DNA from 2 places in the Micrococcoides hystricis genome. Region 1 is predicted to be linked to the other one. Evidence: predicted binding sites of a transcription regulator. Region 1 holds the regulator's gene; the other holds the start of a gene.
The links. Region 1 encodes LexA, which represses DNA repair genes until DNA is damaged. Its sites were predicted from a motif close to TCGAACANNTGTTCGA; they were not measured.
Positions count from the first base shown of each region.

Region 1 (4,212 bases):
CCGACCTTGAAGCATGTTCAACGCAGATTCTGTACCTGCTAGCGCGAACTCTGCATAGGCCTCATCCACGACCACAATGGAGTTGGATGATTCGGTTGCCTCGTACACAGCCTCCACAACATCTAGGCCCAGCGCAGTTCCGGTGGGGTTATTAGGCGAGCACAACAGAACAATGTGGGGTTGGTGTAGCCGCACTTGTTCGGCAGCGTGTTCGGGGCTGAGACTGAAATCTTCGGCTCGTGGAGCAGCAATGTACTCGTTGTTTGTCCCGCTAGCCAGGATGGGGTACATCGAGTATGTGGGAGCGAAGCTCAGCACTTTGCGCCCTGGCCCGCCGAAGGCCTGCATGATCTGCTGGAGAACTTCATTGGAACCGTTTGCGGCCCAAATCTGCTCTTTGGTCAGGTCGTGTCCCAGGTAGAGCGCAAGTGCTTCGCGCAATTCTACAAATTCACGGTCCGGGTAGCGGTTCATCGTCGCGGCAGCAGCCGCGGCGTATTTCACCACAGCGTCCTGAACATCTTGCGGGACCGGGTGCGTGTTCTCATTCGTGTTCAGTTGCACCGGAACATCGATTTGTGGTGCACCGTAAGCACTCTTGCCGCGAAGATCATCACGTAGCGGCAATAGATCCAATAGCTCCTGCAGCGCAGCTGCTTCTTCTGGAGTTTCGGGGGTGGGATTGATTTGCTGACTCACACATACAAGGGTAGATCAGTTTCATGGCACTACCCATTCGGAGAAGTTATGGAGTCGGAACCTCGATGCTCTGGCCCGGCTGAAGTGGGTTCTTGTCCAGACCGTTCAGCTCCTCAATTTGCATCATGGTGACAGCCACGTCTTGATCTGGGCGCTCAGCAGATGCAATATCCCACAGGGTGTCTCCGGCGTATACCGTGACCTGCTTCGTCGGGACGCCTTCAACGGAGCCGACAGCTTGGGCTTGGTTCGTTTGGGCCGCAAACAGGTACATCATCACGATCAAGGCGGCGATGATGGCTGCCAGTAACGGCATGCCCCGGAAGAGGAAGCGGCCGCGGCGGGTCAATGTCAATGCGGTAGTAGCGGTTGCCATTGTAACGATCCTTTCTGCGTCAGCTGGAGTTCTTACTCCTCCAACCAACACCGACTTCGAACATATCTTCGATGTCTTGTTCTATAAAAGTTCTAGCACAAAGTTTCGAACAATGTCGAGTGTCGTTCGAAGATACCTTTCATATCCGTACGATTTTCGGTAGCCTTGTGCTAGGCATATTTCAAGGAAATCAAGGCCCACCGACAGGATAAGAACCTCGCGCAAGGAGATACTCAATGGCTGGTCGCCCACGCGGAGCACGCGGAGACAAGAACAAGCTCAGTGATCGTCAGCGCACCATCTTGACCTATATCGCGACGGAGATTGCTGATCGGGGCTATCCGCCATCCATGCGTGAAATCGGGGATGCCGCAGGGTTGGCCTCCCTCTCCTCCGTGACTCACCAGCTCAAACAGCTGGAAAAGATGGGGTACATTCGTCGCGATCCGAACCGGCCCCGCGCTCTCGAACTGATCAATGATGCTCTACAGCCCATTCCGCTCCAAGCAGTTGCCGACCGGGATCACCTAGTTTCGAATGTGGATATGCCTCGTGGCTGGCTGGGCGATGGCGGCTATGTACCAACGACCGACACACTCGCGACCGAAGCCGAACAGGTCCAGGTACCCGTCGTGGGCCGCATCGCCGCAGGTGGACCGATCTTGGCTGATCAGCAAGTCGAAGATGTCATGACGCTACCCAAACAGATCACCGGTGACGGCGAGCTCTTCATGCTCCGGGTCTCAGGAGACTCCATGATCGACGCGGCCATTTGTGACGGAGATTGGGTCGTCGTTCGCAAACAACAGGATGCCCACAATGGCGACATTGTCGCGGCCTTGCTCGACGACGAAGCAACTGTGAAGACGTTCCGCCAGCGTGATGGCCACACTTGGCTCTTGCCGCAGAACACCAACTACGAGCCCATTCTTGGTGATCACGCAACCATCATGGGCAAAGTCGTCTCCGTATTGCGTTCAGTCTGAGAACCCGGAGTAAGGGCAACCGCTAGCTGCTCAGGCGTTTGAGCACCTGTAAGATCTTGTCGCGGTCTGTTGTGGACCAGAAATCCGGTAGCGCCGACTTGATGAACCCGCCGTATGACTTCTTGACGATCCGTGAATCAATGATGGCTACGACGCCACGGTCGTCGCTGCTTCGAATGAGCCGCCCAACCCCTTGAGCGAGCCGCATGGCCGCATGCGTTGCAGACACCGTCAGGAAGCCATTTCCCCCGGCACGGGCAACTTTCAGCGAGCGCGCCTTAGACATCGGATCATCCGGTCGTGGGAACGGAATCCGGTCAATGATCACCAGCCGCAATGCGTCCCCGGGAACATCGACACCTTGCCACAGGCTCATGGTGCCGAACAGGGACAGGTCCTTGTCCTCGGAAAAACGACGGATCAGGTCTGCCATGCTGGACTCGCCTTGGCACAAGATCGGCATGTCCAGTTCATCGCGGATATAGGCCGTCACCTCTTTTGCCGCGGCGATCGAGGAGAACAATCCTAAGGCACCTCCCCCGCTGGCTTCCATGAGGTCTCTGATTTCGCTCAGGCTTTCCGGGGAACGCTGTTGTGTTGGTTCCGGCAGGTGCTGGGCGGCATACAGAATTCCCTGTCTCGGGTAGTCGAAGGGGGATCCCACGTCCAGCCCACGCCAGCGTGAGCTTTCCTCCCGGCTCAACCCGATGCTGCCCGCCACCGAGGCGAAGTCGCCCCCAATCGCCAACGTAGCGCTGGTCAAGATGACAGTACGATCCTCCAACAGACCCTGTTTCAAAGGCCCTGCAACGGAAATCGGAGCGACCCACAACTGTGGCGGCGTCATTGGATCTGGATCTTGGTAGCCCTTGCCTGGCACATGCGTCCGGGGCCGAGTCAGCCAGAGGGCCTCATGGGCAGGACCTGCCGCGCGCGCAGCGCTGCCAGTGATTCCTTGGGCCGAGTTCATGACCCGGTCGGCCGCATCGTACACAGCTTGGAGTCGAGACCGAGCCACCTGCCGGCCGGCATCTTGGTCTTTCCCTGAATCTTTCGTATCCGAGAGCAGGGTGCGCGTCGCACTGAGCACGGCAGCCAAAGCAGCCTCTTGGGCCTGATTCAGCCCCATCTCGAGCAACCCGTCACTAGTTGCGTTGAAGGCGTTCTCGAAGTCTTTGATGGCCTCTTCTAACAAGGCTGGAGAGACCGAGGTGTGCTTGCGGGTACTCGTGGCGGCGGCCTTCATTGCCGCCGCGGAAAGCTCGGTAGACACCGAGGTGGTGATCCGGTCTTGGAGTTCGTGGGCCTCATCGATGATGACAACATCGTGTTCGGGAAGGACCCCGTATCCTTCAATGGCGCTGAATGCTAGGAGCGCGTGGTTCGTCACCACGATGTCAGCGGTTGCCGCATGTGCGCGTGACTGTTCGACGAAGCACTCGTCGTAGAACTGGCATTTGCTGCCCAAGCATTCCCGAGCACTGACGGAAACCTGCCGCCAAGCACGATCCGAAACTCCGGGAGAGAGATCATCGCGGTCGCCGGTCTCGGTTTCCGCTGCCCACGCACGCAGGCGTTGGATCTGCTCGCCTAGCTCACTCAATCCGGAGCCAAAGGACGTGGCTGCCTGCGGAGTCTGCTCCGTCAACGGAACGGCGGCACCATCATCGAGCATACCGATCAGGGCTTCTTGCCCCTCGTCTTCAGGAAAGCCGCCGGCGAGCTTGTTGCGGCAAACATAGTTTGACCGCCCTTTAACGAGCGCGGTTACTGCCTCCCGTGGCAGCTTGTCTTCAAGCGAATCTAACAACCGGGGAAGGTCACGACTCATCACCTGAGACTGCAACGCCAATGTAGCGGTGGAGATCACCACGGGCTTGTCGCTGTTCATGGCGTGATGCAGCGCCGGTACTAGATAGGCCAGAGACTTACCGGTACCGGTCCCGGCTTGTACGAGCAAGTGCCGGTTTTTCTCAATAGCTTCGACGACCTCGGCGGCCATGGTGACCTGACCGGGTCGTTCTTGTCCGCCTAACCCGTCGACAGCTTCCTGCAGCCACTCCAAGGCCACTTTCTGCGACGGTGAATACGTGGCCGTGGCGGGTTGGGAGTCAGCAGCAGATTGAGGCATTGCTCCAGTCTACGTGGCCA
Region 1 is NZ_JBHLUB010000004.1:25,504-29,715, forward strand. Features, by position in the region: gene ACFFFR_RS03500 (histidinol-phosphate transaminase) at 1-648, opposite strand, end outside; gene ACFFFR_RS03505 (LysM peptidoglycan-binding domain-containing protein) at 746-1,075, opposite strand; gene lexA (transcriptional repressor LexA) at 1,312-2,061, shown strand; gene ACFFFR_RS03515 (ATP-dependent DNA helicase) at 2,084-4,192, opposite strand.

Region 2 (4,212 bases), on a different contig from region 1:
GCAGTAATCCGACCGATGAACGCATCCGGCGACTGGGGGTGAGCTTGGAGCTATTTCAAGCCGCGGCCCTGATCCATGATGACATTCTGGATCGCTCCGACACCCGTCGTGGACAGCCCAGTGCTCACCGGAGTTTTGAAGCACTCCACGTCGGTCGCGGCTGGGATCAGGATGCCGAGCATTTTGGTGTCTCTGCCGGAATCCTAGCGGGAGATCTGAGTTTGGCCTTGTCGGAAGAGGTCTTTGCCAGCGTGGTTCTCGACATTGCTGCCGGCTGCGCTGACGCGGCGGCTAGCGCCCGAAAAGTCTTCGACGATATGCGCTTTGAAGTGATGACCGGACAATACCTGGACATTCGTGAAGAGTCGGCGGGGCGTTTCCACACCCCTGATGTTGCGCTTGAGCGCGCCATGACGATTCTGCAGTACAAATCTGCCAAGTATTCAGTCGAGCGACCACTGATGTTGGGTGCTGCTGCCGCCGGCGCGAACCCCGAACTTTTGGCGCAGCTGTCTAAGCTGTCCTTGCCGCTGGGGGAAGCGTTTCAACTACGTGATGACCAACTTGGAGTGTTTGGTGATTCGGCCGTGACGGGTAAGCCAAGCGGTGATGATCTGCGTGAAGGCAAGCGCACCGCGCTCATTGCTTATGCCCGATCCGCCAGCACAGCTGCTGGACAGCAAATGATCGATGATCATCTCGGTGACAACGAGCTCAGCGAGGCGCAAATCGCCGAGCTGCAGGATCTCATTCGTAACTCTGGCGCCGAAACCAAGATTGAGCAGTTGATCGAGGCGAAAGCCCAAGAGGCGTTCGCTCACATCGACACTCTCCAGTGCCCCACTGCTGTCCGCACCGGCTTGCGCACGCTAGCTGAGGCCGCAATCAACCGGCAAAAATAGCCATACGCAGTCCCAACGCCCCCGAATGGTTCTATGGGATGCTGTTGCTTACCAGGCCAGGGCTTGTGCTCGCCGACGCACTTCTGTTTTGTGACCGTTGCGCAGTGCTTCCAATGGGGAGCCATTTAATGATTCGTCGACGGTAAAGAGCCAACGCAGGGCTTCTTCATCGCTGTAACGCGCATCGCGCAGCAGCGTAATCGTGCCGCGCAGCGATTCGAGCACACGCGACTTCTCCCCGTCTTCCACGATGAACGCGGCAGGCACAGCACGAACTAAGTCGTTACCACCGCTCGCGCTGGGGATGCGGTGTGCCAGCAGGGCGTCTTCGGCAAGAAGACGGTGAACCTTGGTGATTTTGACGTCCAAGAGTTCGGCGATATCTGGCAAGGTTCGCCAGTCTTTGATGAGTTCTGTAAGTTCCACTCTTCAAGAATCCCACACATCGGCTGTGACCGGGCTGCTCTGGCCATTGAGATTCGACACGCCCGAGCATCGAACAAAGTCGTCACCGATATTGAATCGTTATCAAGGCTTAAGGTAAGTTACCAATAGTCACAATTTCATCACGATTCACACGCGTTACATTCAGTCCCAACATATGTACGGTGGTTTCGAGGGTGAATGCAGTTCGCTCACCTGGGAGTACTCCTATGTCCGTTACTCGCACTTCGCGTCAGCGCGTCTTGAAGACCGCCGCCGCCACTACGGCTCTACCAGCAGTCGCGCTTGGTAGCCTCGCCCTCGCTGCTCCTGCCACGGCAGCCCCTGCTGCCCCACTGCAGCCAAAACAGCCGACCGCCAGTAACATTTCACTTGCCCAGTCCAAGATTGTTCAGTCTTTAAGCTCTCGTTCTGTACCTTCATCGGTGAAGGTCAAGGCGGGCGACAGCATCTATTCGATCGCGAAGCGCTACAAGCTGAGCGTCTCAACCGTTCTGAAGCTCAATGGGCTGACGAGCAAATCCGTGATCTACCCGGGTCAGCGCATCAAATTGCGTGGAACTGCCCCCGTTTCGACGACGGCTAAGAAGAGTTCCAGCAGCTCTTCCAGCTCTAGCTCTTCCACGTATACGGTGAAATCAGGGGACACACTCTCCGGTATCGCGGCCAAGACTAAGACCAGCCTGAGCACCCTGCTCCGTGCCAACGAGCTCAAGTCATCCTCCATCATCTACCCGGGCCAGAAACTCAAGCTAAGCGGATCTGCTGCTTCCGCAAAGTCCAGCAGCCGTCCAGCAACGAGCTCTTCTAGCTCCAGCGCCTCCTCTTCCACCTACACGGTGAAATCCGGTGACACGCTCTCGGGCATCGCCGCTAAGACCAAGATCAGTCTGAGCACCTTGCTGCGCGCCAACGGGCTCAAGTCATCCTCCATCATCTATCCGGGCCAGAAGCTCAAACTGAGCGGATCGGCTGTAACTTCTAAGAGCTCCAGCTCGGCATCGTCGGCAGCACCGTCAAAGTCTGCCGGCACGTACACCGTGAAATCGGGGGACACGCTCTCGGGCATCGCCGCTAAGACGAAGACCAGCCTGAGCACCCTGCTGCGTGCCAACGGGCTCAAGTCTTCCTCCATCATCTACCCGGGCCAGAAACTCAAGCTAAGCGGATCTGCTGCTTCCGCAAAGTCCAGTAGCCGTCCAGCAACGAGCTCTTCTAGCTCCAGCTCCTCCTCTTCCACCTACACGGTGAAATCCGGTGACACACTCTCGGGCATTGCGGCGAAGACCAGCACTAGCCTAGCTACGCTGTTACGCGCCAACGGGTTGAAGTCTTCCTCCGTCATCTACCCGGGGCAGAAGCTGAAGCTGAGTGGTTCGGCGTCCACCTCTACCGCTAGCAAGGCTTCCTCGAGCACGTCCGCGTCGACTGCTACCGGCGGAACCTACACGGTGAAGTCTGGTGACACGCTCTCCGGCATTGCCTCCCGTAATGGCATTAGCTTGTCGACCCTGTTGAGCGCCAATGGGCTGAAGTCTACTTCGACGATTTACCCGGGCCAGAAGCTCAAACTCAGCGGCAAGGCCTCCAGCTCCGCCAGCAACACCAAGAGCTCATCAACTGTTTCGGCCGCGTCTAGCACGCAAGCGATCCCTGCTAATTTCTTGCACTACGTGTACCCGCAACAGACAGTGGCAGCCGCTAACAAGAACTACCAGACGCTGTTGTCCATGCAGATCCCTTCCAAGGCCTACATGGAGTCGCTCATCATCAGCACGGCACGACAAATGGGTGTTGATCCGAAGCTGGCCTTGGGCCATGCCATCACCGAGTCGCATTTGAACCATGCCTCGGTTTCACCGGCCAACGCCATTGGTGTCATGCAGGTCATCCCGTCTTCCGGCCAGTGGGCTTCCGAGATGGTTGGTCGCAAGCTGAACCTGCTGGATCCGCACGACAACGTTGTGGCTGGTGTGGCGATCATCCGTCATCTGCAGCGCAATGCACGCAGCGTTGATGAAGGCATCGCGGGCTACTACCAGGGCCTTCATGGAGTCCAGACCCAGGGCATGTACCCGGACACGAAAGACTATGTACGCAAGGTGCGCGCAAATATGCGCTAACCCCAAAGCTCGATAAGCTTGGGTGCTATGAGCACCAACCTCGTCGGCCAGACCTTTGGCGAACGCTACGAACTCATCGAGCGGATCGCTGAAGGCGGCATGGCTCAGGTTTACCGGGCCAAAGACCTGCGGCTCAGCCACGATGTGGCCGTAAAGGTGTTGCACGATCGGCTACGGGATGAACCGGGGATTGCTGATCGCTTTCGTCAGGAAGCGTTGACTGCAGCCCAGTTGAATCACCCGCACATCGTGAAGGTCACCGATCAAGGTTTGGATGGACCGTCAGGACTGCCCTATCTGGTGATGGAGTTCATTGAGGGCAACACGCTGCGCACCGTCTTGAATATCCGCCGGAAGCTCTCCCCCAAGGCTGCATTGATCTTCGCGGCGTCCATCGTCAACGGTTTGGCCGCCTCACACCAGGCGGGGCTGGTGCACCGTGATATGAAACCGGAAAATGTCTTGGTGTCGCGGGATGGCTCCATCAAAGTCACCGACTTTGGTCTTTCACGGCCGGCGACACAACACACGTCAGCCGATGTCTTGGTTGGGACCGTGGCTTATGTGTCACCGGAACTGGTGACCGGTGAACAGGCTGATGAACGCTCGGATATTTACGCGGTGGGCATCATGCTTTTTGAGATGCTGACCGGTCGGCAACCATTCACCGGCGAATCGATCCAAGTGGCCTACAAGCATGCCCACGAACGGGTCCCAGACCCTAGGGAGTTCGATCCCGAGCT
Region 2 is NZ_JBHLUB010000001.1:47,019-51,230, reverse strand. Features, by position in the region: gene ACFFFR_RS00230 (polyprenyl synthetase family protein) at 1-902, shown strand, start outside; gene ACFFFR_RS00225 (Rv2175c family DNA-binding protein) at 951-1,328, opposite strand; gene ACFFFR_RS00220 (LysM peptidoglycan-binding domain-containing protein) at 1,556-3,469, shown strand; gene ACFFFR_RS00215 (protein kinase domain-containing protein) at 3,497-4,212, shown strand, end outside.
Region 2: the regulator LexA is predicted to act here: its motif matches at 1,496-1,511, upstream of ACFFFR_RS00220 (LysM peptidoglycan-binding domain-containing protein).